Regions from separate parts of the Streptomyces sp. NPDC060232 genome, predicted to be linked through region 3. Evidence: riboswitches for the same ligand, from Rfam matches in the RefSeq annotation. Region 3 holds a riboswitch; each other region holds the start of a gene.
The links. Region 3 has a riboswitch for cobalamin ahead of ACFWFZ_RS22545 (ribonucleoside-diphosphate reductase subunit alpha). Riboswitches for the same ligand answer to the same signal wherever they lie in the genome.
Positions count from the first base shown of each region.

Region 1: it holds a riboswitch for cobalamin, as region 3 does, so the genes downstream of both, cobN (cobaltochelatase subunit CobN) here and ACFWFZ_RS22545 (ribonucleoside-diphosphate reductase subunit alpha) in region 3, are expected to answer to the same signal.
Region 2: it holds a riboswitch for cobalamin, as region 3 does, so the genes downstream of both, ACFWFZ_RS19950 (ABC transporter substrate-binding protein) here and ACFWFZ_RS22545 (ribonucleoside-diphosphate reductase subunit alpha) in region 3, are expected to answer to the same signal.

Region 1 is NZ_JBHXAG010000030.1:8,571-13,637, reverse strand. Features, by position in the region: gene ACFWFZ_RS30710 (precorrin-2 C(20)-methyltransferase) at 1-347, opposite strand, end outside; gene ACFWFZ_RS30705 (precorrin-8X methylmutase) at 344-991, opposite strand; gene ACFWFZ_RS30700 (cobalamin biosynthesis protein CobG) at 996-2,249, opposite strand; cobalamin riboswitch at 2,552-2,710, shown strand; gene cobN (cobaltochelatase subunit CobN) at 2,743-5,067, shown strand, end outside.
Region 2 is NZ_JBHXAG010000013.1:34,132-39,198, forward strand. Features, by position in the region: gene ACFWFZ_RS19940 (ABC transporter ATP-binding protein) at 1-763, opposite strand, end outside; gene ACFWFZ_RS19945 (FecCD family ABC transporter permease) at 760-1,788, opposite strand; gene ACFWFZ_RS19950 (ABC transporter substrate-binding protein) at 1,785-2,780, opposite strand; cobalamin riboswitch at 2,822-2,960, opposite strand; partial or broken gene ACFWFZ_RS19955 (TetR family transcriptional regulator) at 3,114-3,262, opposite strand; gene ACFWFZ_RS19960 (NADAR family protein) at 3,270-4,385, opposite strand; gene ACFWFZ_RS19965 (endonuclease/exonuclease/phosphatase family protein) at 4,462-5,067, shown strand, end outside.
Region 3 is NZ_JBHXAG010000015.1:158,679-163,745, forward strand. Features, by position in the region: gene ACFWFZ_RS22540 (ribonucleotide-diphosphate reductase subunit beta) at 1-807, opposite strand, end outside; gene ACFWFZ_RS22545 (ribonucleoside-diphosphate reductase subunit alpha) at 807-3,194, opposite strand; cobalamin riboswitch at 3,331-3,460, opposite strand; gene ACFWFZ_RS22550 (GNAT family N-acetyltransferase) at 3,505-4,002, opposite strand; gene ACFWFZ_RS22555 (Uma2 family endonuclease) at 4,081-4,665, shown strand; gene ACFWFZ_RS22560 (YbdD/YjiX family protein) at 4,716-4,913, opposite strand; gene ACFWFZ_RS22565 (carbon starvation CstA family protein) at 4,910-5,067, opposite strand, start outside.

The sequences.
Region 1 (5,067 bases), on a different contig from region 3:
AAGAGCGGGTCGCCCTCCGCGAGCACGGCGACGGTCCGGCCGGCGTCCAGGTGGGCGGCCAGCCGGGCGGCGGCCTCCTCGTAGAACTCCTCCATGGCGCCCTGGTAGCCGCCGGGGTGGTCGGTGGTCTCGGTGGTGACCGGGTAGACCAGCGGCTCCTCGATGTGGCTCTCGCGCAGGTGCTTCGCGGCGATCGAGCGGGCGATGGACCGGCCGTGGCGGGCGCTGTGGTAGGCGACGACGTCCGCCTCGCCGATCGCTTCGACGGCTCGCAGGGTCATCAGGTTCGGGTCGCCGGGGCCGAGCCCGACGCCGTAGAGGCGGCCCTTGGGCTGCGCGTCGCTCATTCGGCCACGCTCGCGATGGCGTTGAGGGCGGCCGCGGCGATGGCGCTGCCGCCACGGCGGCCGCGTACGACGAGGTGGTCGAGGCCCAAGGGGTGGGCGGCGAGGGCGTCCTTGGACTCGGCGGCGCCGATGAAGCCGACGGGCACCCCGATGACGGCGGCGGGCCGCGGGGCGCCTTCCTCGATCATCTCCAGCAGCCGGAACAGGGCGGTCGGCGCGTTGCCGACGGCGACCACCGAACCCTCCAACAGGCCTCGGTCGCGCCACACTTCGAGGGCGGCGGCGCTGCGGGTGGTGCCCATCTTCGCGGCGAGGTCCGGGACCGCCGGGTCGGAGAGCGTGCAGACCACGTCGTTGTCGGCGGGCAGCCGCTTGCGGGTGACGCCGCTGGCGACCATCTGGACGTCGCACAGGATCGGCGCGCCCGCTTCCAGTGCGGCGCGGGCGCGCAGCACCACCTCGGGGGTGTACCCCAGGTCCTGCGGGAGGTCGGTCATCCCGCAGGCGTGAATCATGCGCACCGCGACCTGGGCGACCGAGGCGGGCAGCCCGGAGAGGTCCGCCTCGGCGCGGATCGTGGCAAAGGACTGGCGGTAGATCGCGGCGCCGTCCTTCTCGTACTCAAACACGGTGTACTCGCTCATTTCTTCACTGCGTCTTCGGACTCTGGGGTGATGAGGTGTTCTCGCGTGCGGCCGTGAGGGCGGCCGCCAGGTCTGGCCGGTGCGGCAGGGTGCGCCCCTGTACGGAGAGCCGGTACCCGTCCGCGGTGGCGAGCGCGTCCACCCACTGCGTGCCCCGCGGGTGGCCGCAGCGGCGCTCGCAGCCGGACCAGTGCACGGGCAGCGGCCCCCGCGCCCGCTCCACCAGGGCGCGCGCGTCGGCGCGTACGTCCGCGAGGGATTTGGCGCAACCGGGGCGCCCGGTGCAGGCGGTGACGGACAGCCAGGGGCTGTCCGGGGAGACGACGAGCCCCGCGTCGGCCGGCAGGGCGGCCGGGGCAGAGGCGCCCGGAAGGACGATCGTGCGCCACGGGGTGATCCGCAACCCGTCGCCGTGCTCGGCCGCCTGGACGAGGACCCTCCACTGGCCGGTGCTCAGCCGGCCGAACGGGGGCATCACGCACAGGGGGTCGTGCGGGCCGGGCACGGGCGGGGCGCAGTACGGCCAGTCCACCGTCGGCACGCGTACCGCGCCGATGCCGGCGGCGGCCAGCCGGGCCGCGAACTGCCCGTCGTCCAGGGCGTGTCGGGCGGGGAGTTCGGCGACCCGCCAGGGGCGGGTGCCGGCCGCGTCGACGGCGTCGAGGAAGTACGCGGCGGCGAGCAGCGCGGCCCGCGGGGCGTCCGCCGCGGCGACGGCCACCGCGCCTGCGGCGGCGCCGAGGCGCACCAGGGCCCGTCCGCCGGGCTGCCCGAGCACGGTGACGTCGGGTTCCAGGGCGGCCACGTCGCCGCGGCCGTCGTCGAGGGCGAAGAGGAAGCGGCCGGACAGCGCGGTGACGCGGGTGTCGGCGCACAGCAGCCGGTCCAGTTCGCGCACCCAGGGCAGTACGTCCTGCGAGGTCGGCGTGGCCACGATGTTGCGTACGCGTTCGTGGGCGGGCGCGGGCAGCAGCCCGGCGGCGTCGAGCAGCTCCGCGAGGCCGGCGCCGCAGCCGTCGGCGAGGCCGCGCAGCTGGACGTTGCCGCGGGAGGTGAGTTCCAGGTGCCCGTCGCCGAACCGGTCGGCGGCCGACGCCAGGAGCGAGGCCTGGCGGGCGGTCAGCGCCCCGCCGGGGATCCGGACGCGCGCGAGGTGCCCGTCGTCCGCCGCGTGCAGCCGGAGCGCGCCGGGGCAGGCGTCACCGCGGTCCCGTATGACGGGTTCGTCCCGCGATACGGCGGAGGGGGGCTGGGGCATGGCGGCGAGCATACCCACGATTGCGCTCCCCGGAACTGTGTCCACCGCCACGCTCCGTCACCCGGCGCGCTCCCGGCGCCGCCGGAAATCCCGGCCCCGCCGGCGTTTCAGGCGCGGGGGTTCGGGGGCAGAGCCCCCGCAACGGCGCCGCACCCGATACACCCGCCCCAGCGGCGAAGCCACCGGCAGAACCCCCACAACGGACAGCACCCGACCCGACCACCCCACCCAACCGGCAGAGCCCCCGCAGGGCCACCGCACCCGACCACCCGCCCCGCCCACCGGGACGGGAACCACCCGCCCCTAAGATGACCTTCCGGCGGCCCATACGGTCCGCCGTCGCCGAGGACGGCGACATGGGAGGAAGCCCGGTGCGATTCCGGCGCGGTCCCGCCACTGTGAACCCGGCAGAGCCATACGGCCGGGTGAGTCAGGAACTCCCGCTGTCCTCACTGCCCGGGGCGCGGAAACCCCGAGGAAGGCCTGCCGCCGCATGATCCTGCTGCTGTCGACGTCCGACACCGATCTGCTCAGCGCTCGCGCAGCGAACACGGCGGACGCCCCCGTCCCGTACCGGTTCGCCAACCCCTCCCGCCTTCCCCTCGACGACCTCCCCGGCCTGCTCGACGGGGCCGACCTGGTCGTCGTACGCCTCCTCGGCGGCCTGCGCGCCTGGCCGGACGGCCTGGACCTGCTGCTGGCCCCCGGCCAGACCCGCCCGGTCGTGGTCCTGACGGGCGAACAGGCCCCGGACGCCCAGCTGATGGAGGCCTCCACGGTCCCGATCGGCATCGCGGCCGAGGCGCACGCCTACCTCGCGCACGGCGGCCCGGCCAACCTCGAACAGCTGGCCCGGTTCCTCTCCGACACCGTCCTGCTCACCGGTCACGGCTTCGAGCCGCCCGCCGCCGCCCCCACCTGGGGGCCCCTGGAGCGCACCGCGCAGCGCACGGACGGCCCCGAGGTCGCCGTGCTCTACTACCGCGCCCACCAGATGAGCGGCAACACCGGCTTCGTGCACACCCTCTGCGAGGCCATCGAGGCCCACGGCGCCCGGCCGGTCCCCCTCTACGTCTCCTCCCTGCGCAGCCCGGAGCCGGCGCTCGTCGAGGCCCTGGGGTCCGCGGACGCGGTCGTCACCACCGTCCTCGCGGCCGGCGGCACCAAGCCCGCCACCGCCTCGGCGGGCGGGGACGACGAGTCCTGGGACGCGGGCGCGCTCGCCGCGCTCGGCGTGCCGATCCTCCAGGCCCTGTGCCTGACCGGATCCCGCTCCGCCTGGGAGGAGAACGACGAGGGCCTCTCGCCGCTGGACGCCGCGACGCAGGTCGCCGTGCCGGAGTTCGACGGCCGCCTGATCACCGTCCCGTTCTCCTTCAAGGAGTTCGACGAGGACGGCCTGCCCGCCTACGTCGCCGACCCCGAGCGGGCCTCCCGGGTCGCGGGCATCGCCGTACGCCACGCCCGGCTGCGTCACATCGAGCGCCGCGACAAGAGGATCGCCCTCGTCCTCTCGGCATACCCGACCAAGCACTCCCGCATCGGCAACGCCGTCGGCCTGGACACCCCGGCCAGCGCGGTGGAGCTGCTGCGCACCCTGATCGCCGAGGGCTACGACTTCGGCCCGGTCCCCGAGATCCCCGGTCTGGTCTCGGGTGACGGGGACGAGCTGATCCGCGCCCTGATCGAGGCCGGCGGCCACGACCAGGACTGGCTCACCGAGGAGCAGCTGGCCCGCAACCCGGTCCGCATCCCCGCCGCCGACTACAAGCGCTGGTTCGCCGAGCTCCCGGCCGAGCTTCGCGAGAGTGTCGAGGAGCACTGGGGCGAGGCCCCGGGCAGCATGTTCGTGGACCGTTCCGCGAACCCGGAGGGCGACATCGTCCTCGCCGCCCTGCGCCGCGGGAACCTCCTCATCCTCATCCAGCCGCCGCGCGGCTTCGGCGAGAACCCGATCGCGATCTACCACGACCCCGATCTGCCGCCCTCGCACCACTACCTGGCCGCGTACCGCTGGATCCAGGCGCGCGCGCAGGACGGCGGCTTCGGCGCCGACGCGATGATCCACCTGGGCAAGCACGGGAACCTTGAGTGGCTGCCCGGCAAGAACGCGGGCCTGTCCGCGGCCTGCGCCCCGGACGCCGCCCTCGGCGACCTGCCCCTGGTCTACCCGTTCCTGGTCAACGACCCGGGCGAGGGCACACAGGCCAAGCGCCGCGTGCACGCCACGCTGGTCGACCACCTGGTGCCGCCGATGGCGCGCGCGGAGTCGTACGGCGACATCGCCCGGCTGGAGCAGCACCTGGACGAGTACGCCCAGATCTCCGCGATGGACCCGGCGAAGCTGCCGGCCATCCGCGCGCAGATCTGGACGCTGATCCAGGCGGCGAAGCTCGACCACGACCTGGGGCTGGAGGAGCGTCCGGACGACGACGGCTTCGACGACTTCCTGCTGCACGTCGACGGCTGGCTGTGCGAGGTCAAGGACGCCCAGATCCGCGACGGCCTGCACGTCCTGGGCGGCGCGCCGACGGGTGAGGCCCGGGTCAACCTGGTCCTCGCCATCCTGCGCGCCCGGCAGATCTGGGGCGGCACCGCGGCCCTTCCGGGTCTGCGCGAGGCGCTCGGCCTGGACGAGTCCGCGGCCACCCGTACCTCGGCGGACGCCGTCGAGGAGACGGCCCGCTCCCTGGTGCAGGCGATGGAGGACGCGAACTGGGACCCTTCCGCGGTCGCCGCGGTCGCCGCGGACCACTCCCCGGAGGTGGCGGCGGTCCTGACCTTCGCCGCGCACGAGGTCGTGCCGCGTCTGGCGGGC
Region 2 (5,067 bases), on a different contig from region 3:
CCGTCTCGGGGTGGACCTCGACCCGGGCGCGCACCCCGTAGACCTCGGCCAGCAGCTCCTCGGTGAGCACCTCCCGGGGCGGCCCCGAGGCCACGACGCGGCCGCCCGACAGGACGTACAGCCGGTCGCAGAAGGCGGCGGCGAGGTTGAGGTCGTGCAGGACGAGCAGGCTGGTCGCGGGCAGTGCCCGGACCAGGCCGAGGACCTCCAACTGGTAGCGGATGTCCAGGTGGTTGGTCGGCTCGTCGAGGGCGAGCAGCCCCGGATCCTGGACCAGGGCCCGGGCCACCAGGACGCGTTGCCTCTCGCCCCCGGACAGCTCGTCGAAGCGGCGGGCCGCGAAGGGGCCCGCGCCCACGGTGTCCAGGGCCCCGGCGACGCGTCGTACGTCGTCCGGACCGTCCTGCTCCCAGAAGCGCTTGTGCGGGCTGCGCCCCATGGCGACGACCTCGCGGACGGTCAGCCCGAAGGTGCCGCTCGCGTCCTGCGGTACCACCGCGACGCGCCGCGCCCGTTCCTTGACGGTGAGCGCGCCCGCGTCCGCGCCGTCCAGCAGCACCCGTCCGGCGGTCGCCCGCAGGGTGCCGTAGACGCAGCGCAGCAGGGTGGTCTTGCCGCTGCCGTTGGGGCCGACCACTCCCACCGTCTCGCCGGGCCGGGCGGTGAGGTCGATCCCCTGCAGCAGCGTGTGCCCGTCGGTCTCGTAGCGCACGCCCTCGACGGCGAGTTGCACCGGCCGGGCCTGCCCGGTCCCTGCCGTCATCCCGTCACTCCTTCGGTACGGCTGGAGCGGCGCAGCATCCAGAGGAAGAACGGCCCGCCGATGAGGGCGGTGACCACGCCCACCGGTATCTCCTCGGGGGCGGCTGCCGTACGGGCGATCAGGTCGGCCAGGATCAGGAACACCGCCCCGCCGAGCGCGGCGACGGGCAGCAGTGCCCGGTGTCCGGCGCCCACGGCCATCCGGGCGGCGTGCGGGACCATCAGCCCGACGAAGCCGATCGCCCCGCTGCAGGCGACGAGCACTCCGATGACGAGGGAGGTCAGGACGAACACGGCGGCGCGGAAGCGCCCGGTGTCCAGGCCCAGGGTGTGCGCGCCCTCCTCCCCGGCGAGGAGCAGGTCGAGCGGCCGGGCGAGGGCGAGGAGCAGTGCGCCGCCGGCGAGCAGCGCGAGGGTGGGCAGGGCCAGTTCTTCCCAGCGCGCTCCGCCGAGTCCGCCGAGGGTCCAGAAGAGCACGGAGCGGATCTGGTCGGGGTGCGCGGCGAGCACGAGGACGAGGCTGGTGAAGGCGGACAGGATGTACTGGACGGCCACGCCGGCCAGGATGAGCCGGCCGGTGGTCATGGTGCCGCCGCGGCGGGCCATGGCGTAGACGGCCACGAGTGCGGCCATGGAACCGGTGAAGGCGGCCAGCGGCACTCCCATGCCGAATCCGGCCGCGGCCGTGCCGAAGACGATCACGAGTACGGCTCCGGCGGAGGCCCCGGAGGAGGCCCCGAGCAGGAAGGGGTCGGCGAGCTGGTTGCGTACGAGTGCCTGGAGCACGGTGCCCGCCACGGCGAGCCCGGCTCCGACCACGGCGCCGAGCAGGATCCGCGGCATGCGTACGTCCCACACGATGGAGGCGAAGGCTCCGGTGGGCCGGTTCCCCGTCAGGCCGCCGAGGACGATGTCGAGCACCCGGTCGGGGGCGATCCGTACGGGGCCCAGCGCCAGTCCCGCGATCACCGAGGCGGCGAGAGCGGCGGCGAGGACCGCGAGGGCCGCCCCGGTGCGGAGCCTCACGCGGCGTTCGGGTGGAGCTGGCCGCCCAGCGCCTCCACGGCGTCCGCCACCCGGACGCCGAGGACGACGGAGGAGAGCGGCAGGACGACGAACCGCCGGTTCTTGACGGCGGGCACGTCGGCGAGGGCCGGATCGTTCAGCAGGCGCTGCTTCTTGGCCTCCACGCTGGTGCCGCCGTAGTCGTAGATGAGGACGACCTCGGGCTTGCGCTCGATCACCTTCTCCCAGGCGACGTCGCCGAAGGTGTCCTTCAGGTCGGCGAAGACGTTCGTGCCGCCGGAGAGGGAGATGATCTCGTTGCCGATGCCGTCGCCTCCGGAGGTGGAGGCGGAGGCCTCACCGGAGTCGTAGGCGAAGACGGTCGGCCGGGGCTTGTCCTTGACGCGTGTGGTCACGGCGTCGATGCGGCGCTGCTCGTCCTCGATGAGCTGCGCGCCGCGCTCGGGCACGCCGAAGGTCCGCGCGACTTCGGTGATCTCGGTCTTCAGCTGGTCGAGACCGACGGTCCCCTCGGTGCAGTACTCCACGTTGAGGCGGGAGTTGATGCCGGACTTGGCGAGCCCCTCGCGGTCGCGGCCCTGCGTCTTGTCGAAGGCGCTGGCGTAGCCGCCGTAGACGAAGTCCGGGTCGGCGCCGAGCAGGACCTCCTTGGACGGGTACTCCTGGGCCAGCACCTTGATCTTGTCGTAGGCGGGCCGGTAGGCGGGCAGAACGGCATCGTCGAGGTAGGCGGAGCCGGCGATCCGGTCGCCCAGGCCGAGGGCGAGCATCAGCTCGGTGGCGTGCTGGTTCATGGTGACCGCGCGCCGGGGTGGCGCCTGGTAGGTGCTGCTCACACCGCAGTTGGTGACGGTGTACGGGAAACCGGGCGCGCCGCCGGGAGCCCCGGCGGCCCCGTCCTGCCCGGCACCGGGTGAACCGGCGCAGCCGGTCAGGGATATGAGGAGCGCGACGGGGGTGAGCGCGCGCAGGGCGGCGCGGGAACGCGACATGGCGTGGCCTCTCCGGGGGATCCGCGTCCCCTGGTCGACGTGAAGGAGCAGAGGCGGTGCGTCAGTGTCTGACTCCCGGTCTCCCCACTCGGCAAGACCGGTCACAGTGGCGGGACCGCACCGGAATCACACCGGTTTCCTGTCCTGCACCGCCTGGTTACGCGCCCCAGTCTGCCAGAACGCGCACGTGAAGCGGGGTCGGGGGGCCACCCGCCCTCGGCCCCCTCGGCTCCAGCGGAACACGCGGCCGTTCCCCCGGCCCCTGCCGCGCCGCCCCCGGCACCGGCGCCGCCGCAGCCGGCCTGCTCGCCGAGCACACCGCTGCGGACGATCGCGCTCATGCGGTCCACCGGGCAGCAGCCGTCCGGCCCGGGCCAGGGTCGCCAGCCCGTGCAGGGACGCCCGGAACGCCTCGGTGAACAGCCCCGGGTGGACGCCGTTCCCGGCGGCCTCACCGAGGTCTCCAGCCGCGCGGCGAAGGCGTGCGCGTCAGTCGATGAGGGTCTGCCCGGCCAGCAGCTCGGAACGGACGAGTTCGAGGAGGCGGCCCGTCCAGTTGCGGCCCCGGCCTCCGTTCTCGCCCCAGAAGCCCGAGTCGGCGTCGTCGTAGAGCACGGTCGCGTCACCCGTGGCGAGCAGGATCGCCGCGAGGTCGGGGTGTTGCTCGTACTTGGCGCGCAGCAGACGGGCCATGACCGCCGTCCGGACCTGCTCCCAGCCTTCGCGCCGCGGCGCCGCGACCGCGGCCGTACGTGCCTTCCCGCCCGACTCGGCCGCCAGGACCGCGGTCCGGGCCTCCGGTTCGGCGACGGACAGCGCCCAGTACGCGTGGGCCACCGACGGGTAGGTGGCGTCGTCGACGGTGATCGGGGCGGGGTAGTCGTTGCGCAGGGCCTGCTTGCCCGGGTCTTCGAGCGCGCGTTGCGGGTACGAGTGGTAGATCTTGACTGCGGGGGCGAAGGACTCGGCCGGCCCGTCGGCGGGCACGCGGGAAGGGGCCTTCGCGATCCACCGCTCGCGGTCCTCGAAGTATGCGACGGCCTCGTCGTACTCCTCCTGCGTGACCGCTTCGCCGGGCTCGTCCGGGGTCCGGCCGCCGGGCCCCGCCACCAGCACCCGGAGGGGGTAGTCCTTGCGGTCCATGTCGCCGAGCGCGTAGTGCCGCACGGTCTCGGGGATGGCCAGGTAGGCGGCCCGGGCAGCGGCTCGGTTGTCCTCCGTACGGTCCGCCATGAAGACGTCCACCGCGGCGAGGCAGCGGGCGGTCGAGTCGGGGCGGCCGTTCAGCTCGTCGACGGTGTCGCGGACTTCGGCGAGCAGCAGGTCCGCGGTCAGCCAGGTGCGCGGTTCGCCGAACGTCCACGAGGCCAGGTGGTGCGCGGAGGCGCGTCCGCCGTCCGGAAGGCTGGTGGCCACCCATCCGCGGCGGAGCTTCTGCTCGAACTCGTCAAGGGTGACCAGCTCCCAGCAATCGACGAGGCCGTCGGCGTATATGAAGAGGTCGGTGAGGAAGTAGGAGCCGCCGTTGCATATGAACGCGTGCCGCCAGGTGCCGGGTACGCGGACGCCGTCCGCCGTGCGATGGGTGATCCGATTGCCGATCATGCCGTGATGATGCCGGACGGAGCGGTCGGGGAGCACCTCGATTGTGTGCGGTGGGCGCCGGGCGCACCGTGTGATGATGTGCGTCCACTTCGGGGAGGCGATGGTGCTGAGCAGGGGCGCGCGGTGGGCCGCGGGCGCGATGACCGCGGTCTGCATGCTGCTGCTCCTCGGCCCCGGCGCACCGGGCGGCGCGCCCCCCACCGGACCGCTGCCGTTCGACGTCGCCAAGGGGGTCGTCCCGGATCGGGTCGGCACGTGGAACATCTGCAATCCGTGCGGAGGGAGCGGGCAGGACTACGGCCGGGCGACGGAGATCGCCACGTACGCGCCGCAGGTCATCGGCCTTCAGGAGGCCTGCGTACGCGACGTCGAGCAGATCCGCACGTACCTGGAGGAGGTCTACGGGCTGGTCTACCGGGTCGCGTACGGGACGGTCCTGCGGAACTGGAACCGCTGCGGGGGGCTGCCGTGGCGGCCGGGCGGCTACGGCCAGGCGATCCTCGCGGCGGCGCCGATGACGGACCGGGTGAGCATCGAATACCCCGACGGCGGCTCAGAGGACCGCGGCTACCTGGCCGTCACCACGCTGGTGAGCGGCCGGCCCGTCCGCGTCTTCAACACCCACCTCGCCGAGCGCCGGCAGCCAGAGGCACGGGCGCGCCAGGTGCGGGTACTCGCCGCG
Region 3 (5,067 bases):
GGCCTCCTTCAGCATGTCGGTGACCTGCTGCTGCAGCTCGTCGTCGAAGAGCTCCGGCTCCTCCTTGCGGACGGTGTCCACGACCTCGAAGGCGAAGTTCATGTGCATGGTCTCGTCACGGAACACCCAGTTGGTGCCGGTGGCCAGGCCGTGCAGCAGACCGCGGGAGCGGAACCAGTACACGTACGCGAAGGCGCCGTAGAAGAACAGGCCCTCGATGCACGCAGCGAAGCAGATCAGGTTCAGCAGGAAGCGCCGGCGGTCGGCCTGCGTCTCCAGCCGCTCGATCTTCTCGACCGAGTCCATCCACCGGAAGCAGAACTGCGCCTTCTCGCGGATGGAGGGGATCTCCTCCACCGCGTCGAACGCGGCCGCGCGGTCGTCCGGGTCGGGCAGGTAGGTGTCGAGCAGCGTCAGATAGAACTGGACGTGCACGGCCTCCTCGAACAGCTGGCGCGACAGGTACAGGCGCGCCTCCGGGGAGTTGATGTGCTTGTACAGCGTCAGCACCAGGTTGTTCGAGACGATCGAGTCGCCCGTCGCGAAGAACGCGACCAGACGGCCGATCATGTGCTGCTCGGCGGGCGTCAGCTTCGCGAGGTCGGCGACGTCCGAGTGGAGGTCGACCTCCTCGACGGTCCAGGTGTTCTTGATCGCGTCCCGGTAGCGCTCGTAGAAGTCCGGGTAGCGCATCGGGCGGAGCGTGAGCTCGAAGCCCGGGTCCAGGAGGTTCTTGACTCCGGAGGTGTCGGCACGAAGTGCCGTCGTTGAGGGGCGGTGGTCGGGTGACGGGTGGGCGGAGCTCATTACTGGCAGGCCTCGCAGGACTCGGGGTTTTCCAGGGAGCAGGCCAGCGCCTCGGCGTCGACGGCCTGCGGGAGCGGTGTGGCGGCCGCCGGGACGGCAGAGCCGGACGCGGCGCGGGCGATCTTCGTAGCCGGGCGCGAGCGCAGGTAGTACGTGGTCTTCAGACCCTGCTTCCAGGCGTACGCGTACATCGAGCTGAGCTTGCCGATGGTGGGCGTCTCCAGGAACAGGTTCAGCGACTGCGACTGGTCCAGGAACGGCGTACGGGCCGCCGCCATGTCGATCAGACCGCGCTGCGGGATCTCCCACGCCGTGCGGTACAGCTCGCGGACCTCGGCCGGGATCCAGCCGAAGCCCTGGACCGAGCCGGAGGCGTCGCGCAGCGCCTCACGGGTCTGGGCGTCCCACACGCCGAGCTGCTTCAGCTCGTCCACCAGGTACGCGTTGACCTGGAGGAACTCACCGCTCAGCGTCTCGCGCTTGAAGAGGTTGGAGACCTGCGGCTCGATGCACTCGTACACGCCCGCGATCGAGGCGATCGTCGCCGTCGGCGCGATGGCCAGCAGCAGGGAGTTGCGCATGCCGGTCTCGGCGACGCGGGCGCGCAGTGCGTCCCAGCGCTCCGGCCAGTTCAGCTCGGTGTCGTAGTGGTCCGGGTGCAGGACGCCGCGCGCGGTACGGGTCTGCTCCCAGGCCGGCAGCGGGCCGCTGCGCTCGGCGAGGTCGCAGGACGCCTCGTACGCGGCGAGCATGATGCGCTCGGAGAGCTTGGTGGACAGCGCCTTCGCCTCGGGGGAGTCGAAGGGCAGCTTCAGCTTGAAGAAGACGTCCTGGAGGCCCATCGCGCCCAGGCCCACCGGGCGCCAGCGGGCGTTGGAGCGGCCGGCCTGCTCGGTCGGGTAGAAGTTGATGTCCACCACGCGGTCGAGGAAGGTGACGGCGGTGCGGACGGTCTCGTCGATCCGCTCCCAGTCGATCCCGCCGTCCACGACGAAGGCGCCGAGGTTGACCGAGCCGAGGTTGCAGACGGCCGTCTCGCCGTCGTCGGTGACCTCGATGATCTCGGTGCACAGGTTCGAGGAGTGCACGACGGTGCCCGGCTCGGCGGTCTGGTTCGCCGTGCGGTTGGAGGCGTCCTTGAAGGTCATCCAGCCCTGGCCGGTCTGCGCGAGGGTGCGCATCATCCGGCCGTACAGGTCGCGGGCGGGCATGGTCTTGCGGGCCAGGCCGTCGGCCTCGGCCTTGCGGTAGGCGGCGTCGAACTCGTCGCCCCACAGGTCGACCAGCTCGGGCACGTCGGCGGGGGAGAACAGCGACCACTCGGCGTCGGCGTTCACGCGGCGCATGAACTCGTCCGGGACCCAGTGGGCGAGGTTCAGGTTGTGGGTGCGGCGCTGGTCCTCACCGGTGTTGTCGCGGAGCTCCAGGAACTCCTCGATGTCCGCGTGCCAGGTCTCCAGGTAGACCGCGGCGGCGCCCTTGCGGCGGCCGCCCTGGTTCACGGCGGCGACGGAGGCGTCGAGGGTCTTCAGGAACGGCACGATGCCGTTGGAGTGGCCGTTGGTACCGCGGATCAGCGAACCGCGGGCGCGGATGCGGGAGTACGACAGGCCGATGCCGCCCGCGTGCTTCGACAGGCGCGCGACCTGGTGGTAGCGGTCGTAGATCGAGTCCAGCTCGTCCAGCGGGGAGTCCAGCAGGTAGCAGGAGGACATCTGCGGGTGCCGGGTGCCGGAGTTGAAGAGCGTGGGGGAGGAGGGCAGGTAGTCGAGGCGGCTCATCAGCCGGTACAGCGAGGCGACCTCCTCGACGGCCTGGACGCTCTCGTCCGCGGCGAGGCCGCAGGCCACGCGCAGCATGAAGTACTGCGGGGTCTCGATGACCTGACGGGTGATGGGGTGGCGCAGCAAGTAGCGGCTGTGCAGGGTGCGCAGGCCGAAGAAGCCGAAGCGGTCGTCGGCGCCCTCGGCGAGGGTGTGCTCGACCAGCGCGTCCAGGCGGCTCGCGTGGGCGCGTACGAACGCGGCGGTGCGGTCGGCGATGAGGCCCTCGCGGTGGCCGACCTCGACGGAGGCGGAGAAGGAGGTGGAGCCCTGGCTCGCGGCCTCGTCGCGCACGGCCAGCGTCAGCAGGCGGGCGGCGAGCTTCGAGTACGCGGGGTCCTCGGAGATCAGCCCGGCGGCGGACTCGGTGGCCAACCCCCGCAGTTCGGCCTCGTCGGCGGCGGAGCTGCGGCCGCGGAGCGCGGCGGCGGCGACGCGGCCGGGGTCGGTGTCGGGGAGGTCCGCCGTAAGTTCGGTGAGGGTACGCAGCAGCGTGGCCCCCGGGCCCTCGGTGTTGTCGCCAGAAACGGACTCGGCGCGCGGTGCGGAAGGCGCGATGGTCACGGCGGGAGCTCTCCCTCGCTCGGCCCGGTCATCGGCGGGCGGGCGCGGGCGCATGCGGGCGTGGCAGGAAAGGGCACACCGCATGGCGTCCACCGGCCCAACCGCGAGGCCCGGACGTGTCGGCACCCGGTTCGGTCGATCCGGGCGCGCTGACGGCAGGTCATCGGACTTGGTGTCCGGTTGCCGGACACTTCATACCGTTGCGGGACAGTTCCGGATTCCCACCGGATTCCCCTGCGGCGACAGCAGGCATGAGCATACATGTGGGGGCGGCCTTGTGCGGCAACCCCCACATGTAGTGTCGGCGCGGCTACAGCTTGAGTCGGTACGTGAGGAGTGTCAGGCCTTCGATGGGCGCCCAGTCACGCTCGGGAGTGCGTACGAAGCCCAGGCGGGTGTAGATCCGGTGGGCCCCGGCCATGCTGCGCTGGGTGGAGAGCACGACCCCCGTGACGCCCTCGATCGACCGCGCCCGGTCGATGCAGGCCCGCACCAGGGCCTCGCCGGCGCCCTGGCCCCGGGCCGCGTGGGCCACCGCCAGCATCCGGAACTCGGCCTCGTCCGGGCCCGCGATGTCGGCGAGCGGGCTGCCGGGCGCCGCGAAGGTCACCCCGCCCAGCACCCGCCCGTCGCGCTCGGCGACGAGCACCTCGGCCAGTGCGGCCCGCCCGGCCACGTCGCGCAGCACGTTCAGGTAGGCGTCGTCCTCGTTGAAGTCCAGGTGCCCGTCGGCGAGGTAGGCCTGCGCCGTGATCTCACCCAGCTCGGCGTGGTCGGCGTCCCGTACCGCTCTGATCGTGATGTCCATGCGGTCGAGTGTGCAGGACGCCTGTCGGCGCCCGGCGCTATCGTCGGAGGCAGCACCGTCGAGGAAGGTGAGCGAGGCATGACCGTGATGACCGACAGGCCCCACATGCTGACCGAGGACTTCGAGGCCGTCGCGCGCATAGGCGCCAGAGAGGTCGAAGGTCTGCGGCTGGAGTTCATCGACGGGGTCATCAGGAGCAAGGCAGTGCCGGACGGGGATCACGGGCGGATCATTGTTTGGCTGAGCCGGATCTGCATGCAGCACCACCCGGACCTCTGGCTGCACGCCGGGCAGGGGGTCAAGGTGGAGCAGTACCGGGAGGGTCGCGCCATCCCGGACGGCGTCCTGGCGCATGAGGACGCCTTCGTCGGCCAGGGCGACTGGGTGGATCCCGGGCCGGTCCTGATGGCCGTCGAGGTGACCTCGTGGGACTCCGACACCGAGCGGCGTGATCGGATCGAGAAGCCGCGCGCCTACGCGTCGACGGGTATCCCCGTCTACCTGCTCATCGACCGGCTCGAATGCCAGGTCCTCGTCCACAGCGACCCGGACGGCCACCGCTACGAGACCGTCCGCACCGTCCCCTTCGGCAAGGACGTCCGCCTCCCCGACCCCGTCGGTATCACCCTCCCGACCGAGCCCCTCAAGGACTGGGTGCGCTGAGGAACGCCGAAGGGCCCCGCCGCGTCGTGCGGCGGGGCCCTTCGCAGGTGTCAGCAGCAGCGGAAGCCCTCGCGGGGGTCCGCCTCGCGGGCGTCCGTGCGGGCGCGTTCGAAGGCGCGGCGGGTGAGGACCTCCGCGTCCGGGTCGTGGGAGCGGGCGTGGGCCACGTACCGGTCGTAGGCGGCCTCCCCGGAGAACTCCCGTACGTAGAACCGGGCCCTGGCCAGCACGGCGCGTACGCCGCTCACCCCACCGGCTCCTTGACCTGCCCGCCGCCGGAGTCGCGGCCGGCCGCGGCGGCGAGCTGGGTCCGCTCCTCGGCGGTCGCGATCAGGCCGGCCGGGGCGACGATCTTCGACTCGGTCCACGGGACCTCGGAGAGCTTCGCCGAACCCGGGTCGC